DNA from 3 places in the Dickeya ananatis genome. Region 2 is predicted to be linked to each of the others. Evidence: predicted binding sites of a transcription regulator. Region 2 holds the regulator's gene; each other region holds the start of a gene.

Region 1 (4,674 bases), 940 kb from region 2:
TGAAGACATCCAGCCCGCGACGGTTCTCAATCATCCGGCTTGCGGTCATGGCAGAATGGCTCATTGATAATTCACCTTACGCTCGACAAAGCGGAACTGGATAACCGTCAACACGGTCACCACCAGCATCAGCACCACCGACTGCGCCGCCGAACTGGAGAGATCAAGACCGGCAAACCCTTCACGGTAAATCTTGTAGATTAACGTGGTGGTCGCCTGTACCGGCCCGCCGCCAGTCGCGGCATCGATAACCGGGAAGGTATCGAAGAAGGCGTAGGTCAGGTTGACCACCAACAGGAAAAAGCTCACCGGTGAAATCAACGGCAGCACCAGATTGAAGAAACGGCGTACCGGCCCGGCACCATCAATCGCCGCAGCTTCAATCAGCGAACGGGGGATGGACTGTAACGCCGCGAGGAAAAACAGAAAGTTGTAGCTGATTTGCTTCCAGACCGACGCCAGCACCACCAGAAACATCGCCTGACCACTGTACTGCGCGTGGTTCCAGTCATAGCCCAACTGGTGCAATAACCAGGTAATCAGCCCCAGACCGGGGTTGAACAAAAACATCCACAATACGGCCGCCACCGCGGGCGCAACCGCATAAGGCAGAATCAGCAACGTCTGGTATAGGCGGCTAAAACGCAGGGTGTAATCCACCAATGCGGCCAGAAACAACGACAACACCAGCCCTGAAGCCGCCACCAGAAAGCTGAACAGCAGCGTGGTGTAAAACGAGCCAAGGTAATAGCTGTCGTGGAACAGATTAATGAAGTTCTCCAGCCCGACAAACTGGCTAGACAGGCCGAACGGGTCAACGCTCTGCACCGAATACCAGAGCGCCTGCCCGGCTGGCCAGAGGAAAAAAACCACCGTGATGGCCAGTTGCGGCAGCACCAGCAGGTAAGGCAACAAGCTGCGGCCAAAAACAGGACGGGAAGCACTCATGTACAAGGCTCTCAAAAAACGGGATGCTCAGGAAAAGACAGGGGTGGCCGAATCCCTTCGGCCCGGAATGCGGTTACTTGTTCGCCTGTTCGAAGCGACGCAGCAGTACGTTGCCGCGTTCCACAGCGGCATCCAGCGCCTGCTGCGGGGTTTTCTTGCCAGTCCAGACGCTTTCCAGCTCTTCGTCGACGATGGTGCGAATCTGCGGCATGTTGCCCAGACGCAGCCCTTTGGTAAACGGCAGCGGGTCTTTGTTCAGCATCTGACGGGTGGCGATATCAGCACCGGGGTTCTTGTCATAGAAACCCTGCTTTTTGGTCAGCTCGTAAGCGGCGGTGGTGATCGGCAGATAGCCGGTCTTCTGGTGCCACTCGGCGGCGATTTCCGGTGTAGACAGGAACTGCATGAATTCCGCCACGCCTTTATAGGTCGCCGCGTCTTTGCCGCTCATCACCCACAGGCTGGCACCACCGATAATGGCGTTCTGCGGCGCGCCTTTCACATCGGCGTCATACGGCATCATCGCCACACCGTAGTTAAATTTGGCGTACTGACGAATATTCGCCAGCGAGCCGGATGACGCGGTGGTCATCGCGCAATCACCGTTATAGAACTTCTCGGTCGGCTCGTCTTTACGGCCGTAGTAGGTGAAGTCGCCTTTCTTGTTCATGTCTTCCAGCATTTGAATATGCTTGACCTGAATCGGCTTATTGAACTCCAGCACCGCATCAAGGCCGTCGAAGCCATTGTTTTTGGTGGCGATCGGCAGGCCGTGCCAGGCGCTGAAGTTTTCAATCTGAATCCAGCCCTGCCAGCCGCTGGCGTAACCGCACTTCATACCTGCCGCGCGCAGCTTGGCGGTGTAATCAGCCATCTGCTGCCAGGTTTTCGGCGGCTGCTCTGGGTCCAGACCGGCTTTTTTGAAGGCGTCTTTGTTGTAATACAGCACCGGCGTCGAGCTGTTAAACGGCTGGGACAGCAGGTGACCGGTTTTGGCATCAGAGTAGTAACCGGAAACGGTCGGCACGAAAATGCTCTCATCAAACGGCACACCCGCGTCTTTGAAGACCTGGTAGACCGGCTTGATAGCCTTGCTGGCCATCATGGTCGCCGTACCAACTTCATACACCTGCAGGATAGCCGGGGCGTTACCGCTACGAAACGCGGCGATACCCGCTGCCAGGCTCTGCTCGTAGTTGCCTTTGTACACCGGAACGATTTTGACGTCGCTGTGTGTCTGGTTGAAGCGGTCAGCCAGAGAATTAACGGTCTTGCCCAGTTCCCCTTCCATTGAATGCCAGAACTGGACTTCGGTAGCGGCCTGCGCCTGTACGCTGGCGGCTAATGCCATAATGACGACGGCGGCAGTTTTACGGATAGCGTGCTGAAACATGCTGTCTCCTGAGATCATGGTGAGTACTGCTGTAAGTACTGATTCGTTGTTAGCGCCATGAGCGAAAAAGCGCGTTTTATATTCGGCAGGTAACATGACACGCTCAGATGACAGAAAAATAACCTCAATATGACAACGCCATGACAGGTGCATACGATTGCATTGGCGGAAAGGAAACGGGGAAGATTGAAAGGTCAGTAACCGAATTTGATTTTTTAATCAGTACGTTGTTGAGAATCATAACCGTAGCCGTCAGCCATAGTCGGTATGATCCCCTCTCTCTTGAGCACAAAAAACGACACCGCAAAACGTGAGCCGCCGCCAGCACTTCTGCGACCTGAAGAATAACGGCGATGCCTAATCACGCCGGCCAGTTAACACACCATTAGTCAGTCTCACCCGGCCACCATCACCGTTACCCCCATCTTCCCCAGTGCGTCTCTGGCGGCGACGGGTAGCCCGTTATCAGTAATGATGCTGTCGAATACCGTTATCGGCGTCGCAATCCAGGTCGCGATACGGCCATATTTGGAGGCGTCACTGAGCAGGATGCGTTTACTGCTGGCCTCGATAATTGCTCGTTTCACCGATACCTTGTCTTCGTTAGGGGTAGATAAGCCGCGCAGGCTCCACGAGGAAGCAGAAACGAAAGCAATATCAATCATCAAGTTACGCAGAGCCAGCGCCGCCCCCTCGCCAACACAGGAGCGGTTTTCCCGGCACAGGGTGCCGCCGGTGTGGATCATGCGGCACTGGCTGGATTCGATCAGCAACGCGGCGATAGCGAAATCATTGGTCACAATCAGTAAATCATCCCGCTCTGCCAACTGGCGCGCCAGCGACAGCGTGGTGGTACCCGCATCAAGGTAAATGCAACTGTTGTGCGGGATCTGCTGTGCCGCCAGCCGACCAATCGCCTCTTTCTGCTGGCTGAACATCACTGACTTATCCTGATGAGAGGGTTCCATCGCCAACCGCTCCGGCGAACGTACCCCGCCAGACACACTGAGCAACAATCCATCCTGTTCCAGCTTTTGTACGTCCCGCCGCACTGTCATATGCGATACGCCCAGCATTTCCGTCAGCTCACTGATGCTGACCACACCACGTTCAGTAATCAGTGACAAAATCTTTTGATGGCGTTCTACCGGTATCACTCCCCACTCCTGTTAATTGCTGTGATAACTATTGTGATTTCACCCTGTGCCGAGCGCGATAATTATCATAAATTCACGTCGCAAACTATGCGCTCACCGACATCAACCCGCAATAGAGCACAACATTCGCCAATATAGCCGCCTCATGCCCCGTCACCCGATTCACGTCGTCTTCCCCATCGATGTTAATTTGTGTGATACAAATCACCGCATTGTCGATAACAAGCGCCTACATTTAACACATCACAACAAAATATCACTAAAATTAACAGAGAAAGCCCTATGAACCCACAGACCCCCGCACAGTATGCTGTCGCCGTGATCGGCCTCGGCTCCATGGGATTCGGTGCCGCCGTCTCCTGTATCCGCGCCGGATTGACCACCTACGGCGTAGACATCAACCCGCACGCGCTAGAGCGGCTGCGTCAGGAAGGCGCAGAACAAGCCGACAGCAGGATCGACCACTTTGCCGCACAGCTCGATGCGGTCGTGTTACTGGTGGTCAACGCCGCACAGGTCAACAGCATTCTGTTTGGCGAGGCCAATGTCGCCGCACAGCTAAAACCGGGCACCGCGGTCATGGTGTCCTCCACCATTTCAGCACAGGATGCCAAACGCATTGCCGAACGACTGGCGGAACACCAATTACTGATGCTGGATGCGCCGGTGTCTGGCGGTGCTCTCAAAGCCGCTGCCGGGGATATGACGGTAATGGCATCCGGCAGCCACGAAGCGTTTGAGAAACTCGAACCGGTGCTGAATGCCGTCGCGGGTAAGGTGTACCGCATCGGAGAAGAGATTGGCCTCGGCGCGACAGTAAAAATCATCCACCAGTTGCTGGCGGGCGTACATATCGCCGCCGGTGCCGAAGCGATGGCGTTGGCCGCCCGCGCCGGCATCCCGCTGTCAGTGATGTATGACGTGGTGACCCACGCAGCGGGTAATTCCTGGATGTTCGAAAACCGTATGAAACATGTGGTAGAGGGTGACTACACGCCAAAATCTGCCGTCGATATCTTCGTCAAGGATCTGGGCCTGGTTACCGACACGGCCAAATCGTTGCACTTCCCGTTACCGCTGGCCTCCACCGCGTTCAACATGTTCACCGCCGCCAGCAACGCCGGTTTCGGCAAAGAAGACGACAGCGCGGTGATCAAGATTTTCAGTGGTATCGAA
Region 2 (4,674 bases):
CGGCACCGGTAGGCCCGGTGATGGCGAAAAGGCTATTGCTGACAAACGGCTCGCGCGTGAAGTCGATTTTCCACTCGCCCTGCAATGAGTTAAGGTTTTTCAGGCGCAGGCTAAGAATTTTCATACGGACGTCTCCTGTCGCTGTGCGTCAATCTCCTGCATAACCCGATTGAACAATCCCTTCAGACGTTGCTGGCGAGCCTCATCCAGACCGTCTTCCAGCGCCAGACGTCGTTCAAATACTTCAGCCGGTTGTAACTCTTCCAGCGTCTCTTTTTCCAGTTGCACCAGCATTTGTTGCTGCTGTTCCCGGGCACGACGCAGCAGGATCACGTCCACATTGAGAGGCTCGGTCAGTGCCTGAATATGTTGCTGGATATCGCTCAGGTAGTCCTGCGTGGCGATTTCAATATCCAGCCATACCGGTTTGTCGCCATGATAATCGCGGAACCCGGCCAGACGGCGTTCTATCTCCGGCAGATTGCCTTTCACCAGTTGCATCGGCTGTTCGCTCGGTATCGTCAGCGCGGTGACTTCTTGCAATTTCCCCTGCTCAAAGTGCACCAGATAGACCGATTTCTCATGATTGAGTTCATCAAAACTCAAGGGGATAGGTGAGCCGCTGTAGCGGATGTGTTCGCATTGCGCCACACGCTGTGGACGATGAATATGCCCAAGCGCAATGTAGTCAGCCGGTGGGAACGCCTGTGCCGGGAAGGCATCCAGCGTACCGATGTAAATATCGCGCACGGAATCCGATGTGGCGACGCCCACGGTGGTGAGGTGCCCGGTGAGCACAATCGGTAGTTCTTTCCCCAATGCTGCACGCTGCTCGCAGGCAAGCTGGTAGCAGCGCTGATAATGACTGGCGATAGCGTCCTGTAACGCCTGTTGTTTTTGCGTGCCAGACTGGCCCGCCTGGCTGGTGAGCACATCGCGCGGACGCAGAAACGGAACCGCACACAGCATCGCGCCGGGTTCGCCGTCGCGGTTATTCAGTACCCGCACTTGCTCATGGATATCGCCGTCAAAACCGGCGAACACCTGGGTATTCAGGCAGGCCAGCAACGCGCGGGATTCGTTCAGGGTCGCGACGGAGTCATGATTGCCGCCGAGTACCACCAACTGGCAACCGGTACGCTGCAACGCCACCACAAACTGGTTATACATTTCTCGGGCGTAGCTGGGTGGTGCGCCATTGTCGAACACATCACCTGCTACTATTACTGCATCGGCCTGATATTGCTCAACCTGCTGTACCAGCCAGTGCAAAAAAGCCTGATGCTCAGGCGCACGGCTCCGGGTATAAAAGTACTGACCGAGATGCCAGTCAGACGTATGAATAATTCGCATGAGACTCCCTGCAGGTGAGTGCAAACGAGATGTTGTTTTGGGCGGTGTTCAGACAACGGCACAAGGCGGGCACCGTAGTTATGGCGAAACGCCGCGTCTTTATCATCGGCGATTATAGGCGTGCAGTTTAGGGCATGTCCCATAATATCTGTATGAACTGGCGACATGGCGTGGTACGGCGGAGAAAATGAGCCGGGCGGTGGCGGTGGCAAGGCCGCGTCAGAGGCGTGGTTTGTCGGGGGATTTTTCATAAATCTGTCATAAAACTGACGCATAATGCACACCGCACGCTAACCGTGACGATTAACGGCAGGATTGATATGGCAAGACGTATTTTGGTGGTGGAAGATGAAGCGCCGATTCGCGAGATGGTGTGCTTCGTGCTTGAGCAGAACGGCTATCAGCCGGTTGAGGCCGAGGATTACGACAGCGCGGTGAACCGCCTGGCTGAACCTTATCCTGAGCTGGTGCTGCTGGACTGGATGCTGCCCGGTGGGTCCGGTTTACAGTTTATCAAGCACATGAAGCGTGAAGCGCTGACGCGGGATATTCCGGTCATGATGCTGACGGCCCGTGGTGAAGAAGAAGATCGTGTTCGCGGTCTTGAAGTCGGTGCCGATGATTACATCACCAAACCGTTTTCACCTAAAGAGTTGGTGGCGCGCATCAAAGCGGTGATGCGTCGGATTTCGCCGATGGCGGTGGAAGAAGTGATCGAAATGCGCGGCTTAAGTCTGGATCCTTCCTCTCACCGGGTGACCACGGAAGAGCATGCGCTGGACATGGGGCCAACGGAGTTCAAACTGCTGCATTTCTTTATGACCCACCCTGAACGGGTATATAGTCGTGAGCAGTTGCTCAATCATGTGTGGGGCACTAACGTTTATGTTGAGGATCGCACTGTGGATGTTCATATCCGCCGTCTGCGCAAGGCGTTGGAGACCAGTGGACACGACAAGATGGTTCAGACCGTTCGGGGAACTGGATACCGTTTCTCAACACGTTATTGATAGCGTGAGTCCCGGAGAAAATCTGACGTGCTAGAACGTTTGTCCTGGAAAAAGCTGGCGCTGGAGCTGGCTTTTTTTTGTTTGCCCGGCTTATTGCTGGGGCTGATCATCGGTTATCTGCCCTGGTTTTTACTGGCGTCGGTGCTGACGGCACTGTGCTGGAACTTTTATAACCAACTGCGCTTGTCCTACTGGTTGTGGGTTGACCGCAGTATGACCCCGCCGCCCGGCCGCTGGAGCTGGGAACCGTTGTTCTACGGTTTGTACCAAATGCAGTTGCGTAATCGCCGTCGGCGGCGCGAGCTGGCGTTGCTGATCAAACGTTTCCGCAGTGGGGCGGAATCGCTGCCGGATGCGGTGGTCATCACCACCGAAGAGGGCGTCATCATTTGGTGTAACCGGCTGGCGCAGCACCTGCTGAGTTTTCGCTGGCCGGAAGATAATGGTCAGAATATCCTCAATTTGTTGCGCTACCCAGAATTTACCCAGTATATGCAACAGCAAGATTTCAGCCGCCCGCTGACGCTGACGCTGAAAAATGCGCATCATGTTGAATTCCGGGTGATGCCGTATTCAGAAGGGCAGTTGCTGATGGTGGCGCGTGATGTCACCCAAATGCATCAACTCGAAGGGGCGCGGCGTAACTTTTTCGCCAACGTCAGCCATGAGCTGCGCACACCGTTGACGGTGTTGCAAGGCTATCTGGAAATGATGAACGACGAATCGCTGGATGGTGCTTTGCAGGCTAAGGCACTGCACACCATGCAGGAACAAACCCGCCGGATGGATGGGCTGGTGCGGCAACTGCTGACGTTGTCGCGTATTGAAGCCGCTGCGGCTATCGATCTTAACGAAAAGGTGGATATTCCGCTGATGTTGCGGGTGCTTAAACGCGAAGCCGACACCCTGAGTCAGGGGCGTCATGAGATTGTGTTTCGCGTCAATGAGCAGTTACAGGTGTTCGGCAACGAGGAGCAGTTGCGTAGCGCGGTGTCGAATTTGGTGTATAACGCGGTGAACCACACGCCGCAGGGCACGCGTATTGAGGTGTGCTGGCAGCAAACGCCACAGGGCGCGCAGTTCCAGGTTAGCGATAACGGTCCGGGCATTGCCGCAGAACATCTTCCCCGTCTGACGGAGCGTTTTTATCGTGTCGACAAAGCCCGTTCGCGCCAGACCGGCGGCAGTGGACTGGGGCTGGCTATCGTCAAGCACGCGCTCAGTCATCATGACTCTCGTCTGGAGATCCTCAGCGAAGAAGGTGTGGGATCCCGCTTCATGTTTACATTGCCAAATCGGCTGATTGTCCGTTCGGTATTAAATCAGAATGCCGCGAATCCGCTGCGCTAAGCAATGTGGCGGGGCTTGATTGTCCCCGCCGCAGTGCCGAGAATAGTGCGCTCTTGTCTTTCACTTCTTTCACTTTTCACTCCGATGGAAAACGCACATGAGACCCATCCATTACCTGTTTGCTTTGCTGTTATGCTTGTCTGGTCAGCTTGTTGCTGCGCCGCAGGCGATGCTGGCGGGTAACCTTTCCAGTGCGGGTTCCGACACGCTGGCGAACCTGATGACGTTCTGGGCGGCGGATTTCAGTCAGCATCATCCCGGTGTTAATCTCCAGGTTCAGGCGGCGGGCTCATCTTCAGCGCCAACGGCACTGGCAGCAGGGGCGGCGCAACTGGGACCGATGAGCCGGCCAATGAAAAGTAGCGAAATCGAAGCGTTCGAGCAGCATTATGGCTATGCGCCAACGGCGGTGCCGGTCGCGCTGGATGCACTGGTGGTATTAGTCAATCAGGATAACCCGTTAAGCGGATTGACGGTGCGTCAACTGGACGCCATTTTCTCGGTAACCCGCCGCTGTGGCGCGGGGAAAACGGTACAGCGCTGGCAGGAGTTGGGGCTAAACGGCGTCTGGCAACAGCGCTCGCTACTGCGTTATGGCCGTAATTCCGCGTCTGGCACGTATGGCTTTTTCAAGCAACAAGCGTTGTGCGGTGGCGACTTTCTGCCGCAGGTCAATGAGCTTCCCGGTTCTGCTTCAGTCGTGCAGGCGGTGGCCGCATCGGTGAATGCCATCGGTTACGCCAGTATTGGTTTTCGCGCCAGCGGGGTGCGAGTGCTGGCACTGGCTGCCAGCGACAAAGACGACTACGTGTTACCGACCGCCGACACTATCCGTAGCGGACGTTATCCTTACACCCGCTATCTCTATATCTACGTGAATAAAGCGCCGGGCCAGCCGCTGGAGCCACTGACAGCCGCGTTTTTGGACCGGGTGCTGTCAGTGTCAGGACAGGCGCTGGTC
Region 3 (4,674 bases), 970 kb from region 2:
TCATTTTGATGGTCGGCGTTAACGGGGTGGGGAAAACCACCACTATCGGCAAGCTGGCGCGTCAGTATCAGGCGCAAGGTAAATCGGTGATGCTGGCGGCGGGCGATACGTTCCGCGCGGCGGCAGTAGAGCAGTTGCAGGTGTGGGGCCAGCGTAACAATGTACCCGTCGTGGCGCAGCACACCGGTGCGGATTCCGCCTCGGTGATTTTCGATGCGTTGCAGGCCGCCAAAGCGCGTGGCGTCGATGTGCTGATTGCTGATACCGCCGGTCGTTTGCAAAACAAATCGCACCTGATGGAAGAATTGAAGAAGATTGTGCGCGTGATGAAGAAGCTGGATGAAGACGCGCCGCACGAAGTGATGCTGACGCTGGATGCCAGCACCGGTCAGAACGCGGTCAGCCAGGCCAAACTGTTTAATGAGGCGGTTGGGCTCAGTGGCATCACGTTGACTAAACTGGATGGCACCGCCAAGGGCGGCGTGATCTTCGCTATCGCCGATCAATTCGGCATTCCTATCCGCTACATCGGGGTGGGAGAAAGTATCGATGATTTAAGGCCGTTCAAGGCGGATGATTTTATTGAAGCCTTGTTTGCCCGTGAGGATTAAAACGGATGATTCGGTTTGAGCAGGTCAGTAAGGCGTACCTCGGTGGTCGCCAGGCGTTGCAGGGGGTGGATTTTCATATCCGCCCGGCTGAAATGGTATTTCTGACCGGTCACTCTGGTGCGGGGAAAAGTACCCTGCTGAAGCTGATTTGCGGGATTGAGCGCCCCAGCGCGGGCCACATCCTGTTTGGTGGTCACGATATCAGCCGCCTGAAAAAACGTGAGGTGCCGTTTTTGCGTCGGCAAATCGGTATGATCTTTCAGGATCATCATTTGCTGATGGATCGCACGGTGTATGAAAACGTCGCTATGCCGCTGATTATCTCCGGTGCCAGCGCCGAGGATATCCGTCGCCGTGTGTCGGCGGCGCTGGATAAGGTCGGGCTGCTCGACAAGGCGCGCAGCTACCCGATTCAGCTCTCCGGCGGTGAACAACAGCGAGTCGGCATTGCCCGAGCGGTGGTGAATAAGCCTGCCGTACTGCTGGCGGACGAACCGACCGGCAACCTGGATGACGCGCTCTCCGAAGGCATTCTGCGCTTGTTTGAAGAGTTTAACCGCGTGGGCGTCACCGTGTTGATGGCAACGCATGATACCGGGCTTATCGCCCGTCGCCATTATCGGGTACTGACGCTGGCGCAAGGTCGCATGCTGGGAGGTCACGATGGCGAATAATACCCGCATGCAGCGAACCGCCAACAACACCAAATCCAAGTCCCGTTCTTTGCAAGGTGGCTGGCAGGAACAGTGGCGGTACGCCTGGGCTAACACCCTGCGCGATATGCTGCGTCAGCCGTTGGCTACGTTATTAACCATCATGGTGATCGCCATTTCACTGACACTGCCCAGCATCTGTTATCTGGTGTGGAAAAACGTCAGTCAGGCGGCGTCACAGTGGTATCCCACACCGCAATTGACGGTGTATCTGGACAAGTCGCTGGATGACAACGCCGCCGAAGCGGTGATTGGCAAAATCAAGGCGGAAGATGGCGTAGATAAGGTCAACTACCTGTCACGCAATGAAGCGATGGGCGAGTTCCGTAACTGGTCCGGTTTTGGCGGCGCGCTGGATATGCTGGAGGAAAATCCACTGCCGGCGGTGGCCATTGTCTCGCCGAAGCTGGGCTTCCAGTCTAACCAGACACTCACGACCTTGCGTGATCGTATCGCCGCTACTCAAGGGGTGGATGAAGTGCGCATGGATGACAGCTGGTTCTCCCGTCTGGTGGCCTTGACCGGGCTGGTGGGTCAGGTGGCAGCGACGATAGGCATTCTGATGGTGGTGGCGGTCTTTTTGGTGATCGGCAACAGTGTGCGGCTCAGTATTTTCAGTCGTCGTGAAACCATCAATGTGATGAAGCTTATCGGTGCGACGGACGGTTTTATCCTGCGGCCGTTCCTGCATGGCGGTGCGCTGCTGGGGTTTTGCGGCGCGGTATTGTCGTTAATCCTGTCGCAGGCGCTGGTCTGGAAGTTGTCAGGGGCGGCGGCACAGGTGGCGGCGGTATTCGGCACCACCTTCATGGTACGCGGGTTGGGCTGGGATGAAGCGCTACTGCTGATTCTGGTCGCAGCGATGATTGGCTGGCTGGCGGCCTGGCTGGCAACGGTACAACATTTACGCCGTTTTACACCGCAATAACCTGTATCGACGTCCAGCCTGATGGTTTTCTGGTATACTCTTCCCCCGAAGTGCGTGACGCCCGGCGGGGGAAGTGTGTAACTAAGATCGTGAGTTTGTGCCTTCCTTTCTTCGCTGTTCGCCAGCCTGTCTTTCACCGCGCTTCCATCTTGATATGAAAAATAAGATGGTTAAAAATGGTGGAACTTGTGCAGTTCGTCACACTCTAAACCGGTGGTAAGCCCTAAATAGTGTTTAGGCGCAGCAAATCGATTTTTTAGGCACAGAAAGTGCAGCAATTACCGGTATGCTATCCGAAGATGTGCAACGTTATGAATGATTAATGAGAGGGGTGGAATGACCAAAGATATGCAAACTTTCGCCTTAGTTCCCCAGGGCAGTCTGGAAGGGTACATCCGTGCCGCCAATGCCTATCCGATGCTGACGGCAGACGAAGAGCGGGCGCTGGCTGAACGACTGCATTATCACGGGGATCTGGACGCCGCCAAGCAGTTGATTCTTTCGCACCTGCGTTTTGTTATTCATGTTGCCCGTAATTATTCAGGGTATGGCCTGCCACAGGCGGACCTGATTCAGGAAGGCAACATCGGCCTGATGAAGGCGGTACGTCGCTTTAACCCGGATGTAGGTGTTCGTCTGGTGTCGTTTGCCGTGCACTGGATCAAGGCTGAAATTCACGAGTATGTCTTGCGCAACTGGCGTATCGTCAAAGTGGCGACCACCAAAGCGCAGCGTAAGCTGTTTTTCAACCTGCGTAAGACCAAGCAGCGTTTAGGCTGGTTCAATCAGGACGAGGTGGAACTGGTCGCGCGCGAGCTGGGTGTGACCAGCAAAGACGTCCGTGAAATGGAATCGCGTATGGCGGCGCAGGATATGACCTTTGATCCGTCGCCGGAAGATGATGCGCAGCCGGGCCAGCCGATGGCACCGATGCTTTACCTGCAGGATAAGTCTTCCGACTTTGCCGATGGCATCGAAGAGGACAACTGGGAAACCCATGCGGCAGACAAGTTGACCTATGCGCTGGAAGGGCTCGATGAGCGCAGCCAGCATATTATCCGTGCCCGCTGGCTGGACGATGATAACAAGTCCACGTTGCAGGAGCTGGCGGATCATTATGGTGTGTCTGCTGAGCGTGTGCGTCAGCTAGAAAAGAACGCTATGAAGAAACTGCGGGCGGCTATCGAAGCGTAACGCCGTGCTATTCGCAGACGATTCAACGTCAAACGACCGGGACAGCTCAGGCTTCCCGGTCGTTTTGTTTTATACCCGTCTTCCTGCAACCCGGGTTCTTTAGGGTATACACGGCAGGCTTTTCATCACTGGCACGCCACTACTTTCCTTCCTTGTTCACTTCCCTTCCTGATTAACAATATATTCCCAGCCGCCGGATACCGGATAGAAACCGCAGGATTGCATAAACTTATCCATCACGGCTTCACTGACCAGGGCATGGTCGGCGGCGTCCAGCCACCACTCTTTCACGTCAGGGCAGGCTTTTAGTACTTCTTCGAGCAGATACTTGCCGACACCATGACGCCGGGTGGAGGTTCTGACTTGTAGGTCGGTTAACTCTGCGCTGTCGCTGTTTGTATCGATTTCGACAATCACCCCAGCCAGCAGGTGGCCGTTAAAACGAGCGGCAAACAGGCGGTGATCATGGTTCAGGTCGCGCTCCAGTGCGTCGAAATTCTGGTGTGGCCAAATGAAAGCCAGGTCATGCCTGTCCTGTTCGCTGATTTTTGTGAGGCGTTCAACCGAGAGTCTCATACGCGGGTACTCCTGTTGATTCTTAAGAATATTGTAGTGATTCTGTAGGAAAAAGGTTGTGTAACTTTTTCTGTACGGTTAACAGGGAAAAAGGTTTTCCCGCCATTAATTTTTCGAGTAATTAATTATTCTTTGGTGTTAAAACCAGCATAACTGACTATTTATGAAGCCAAACTCGAATTTTAAAGATGGTATTTTATGCTGTTTACGCCGTGTTTTACTGAGAATCACAGTTGATTTGCAGCATAAAACTCCTGTTTAATATTATGAATAATAAAGCCTTATTACAAACTATTGCTTATAGTAGAGTCTAACTCATTATTCCGTATGAAAAAGTGCGGAAAATAACGGTTAACGACAATAATTATAGCAATATCCAAAAATGACAGATGGGGTAAAACGGATGAAATTAAGCAAAGGTAACGCATTACTGGTGGGGTGCCTGGCAGCAGCAATGAGCCATGCGGTAAACGCGGCGGATATCAAAGTCGCGATCGTCGGTGCCATGTCTGGCCCGGTAGCGCAGTACGGTGATATGGAGTTTACCGGTGCGCGTCAGGCTATTGCCGACATTAATGCCAAGGGCGGCGTGAACGGTAACAAACTGGTGGGTGTGGAATTCGATGACGCGTGCGACCCGAAACAGGCCGTT

Evidence for each region. The regulator PhoB, encoded in region 2, activates phosphate uptake and scavenging genes when phosphate is short. The targets are predictions, from matches to a motif close to CTGTCATAAAACTGNCNNAT.
Region 1: a site for PhoB is predicted at 2,469-2,488, ahead of ugpB (sn-glycerol-3-phosphate ABC transporter substrate-binding protein UgpB). Genes of this name have one in related genera too.
Region 3: a site for PhoB is predicted at 2,562-2,581, ahead of rpoH (RNA polymerase sigma factor RpoH). Genes of this name have one in related genera too.

The regions. Positions count from the first base shown of each region.
Region 1 covers NZ_CP040816.1:4,054,008-4,058,681, forward strand. Annotated here, with positions in the region: gene ugpE (sn-glycerol-3-phosphate ABC transporter permease UgpE) at 1-34, opposite strand, end outside; gene ugpA (sn-glycerol-3-phosphate ABC transporter permease UgpA) at 61-948, opposite strand; gene ugpB (sn-glycerol-3-phosphate ABC transporter substrate-binding protein UgpB) at 1,022-2,341, opposite strand; gene ygbI (DNA-binding transcriptional repressor YgbI) at 2,737-3,498, opposite strand; gene ltnD (L-threonate dehydrogenase) at 3,781-4,674, shown strand, end outside.
Region 2 covers NZ_CP040816.1:3,114,899-3,119,572, reverse strand. Annotated here, with positions in the region: gene FGI04_RS13750 (AAA family ATPase) at 1-124, opposite strand, end outside; gene sbcD (exonuclease subunit SbcD) at 121-1,353, opposite strand; gene phoB (phosphate response regulator transcription factor PhoB) at 1,674-2,363, shown strand; gene phoR (phosphate regulon sensor histidine kinase PhoR) at 2,391-3,713, shown strand; gene FGI04_RS13730 (PstS family phosphate ABC transporter substrate-binding protein) at 3,811-4,674, shown strand, end outside.
Region 3 covers NZ_CP040816.1:4,089,376-4,094,049, reverse strand. Annotated here, with positions in the region: gene ftsY (signal recognition particle-docking protein FtsY) at 1-611, shown strand, start outside; gene ftsE (cell division ATP-binding protein FtsE) at 617-1,285, shown strand; gene ftsX (permease-like cell division protein FtsX) at 1,275-2,252, shown strand; gene rpoH (RNA polymerase sigma factor RpoH) at 2,589-3,446, shown strand; gene panM (aspartate 1-decarboxylase autocleavage activator PanM) at 3,603-4,022, opposite strand; gene FGI04_RS18240 (branched-chain amino acid ABC transporter substrate-binding protein) at 4,426-4,674, shown strand, end outside.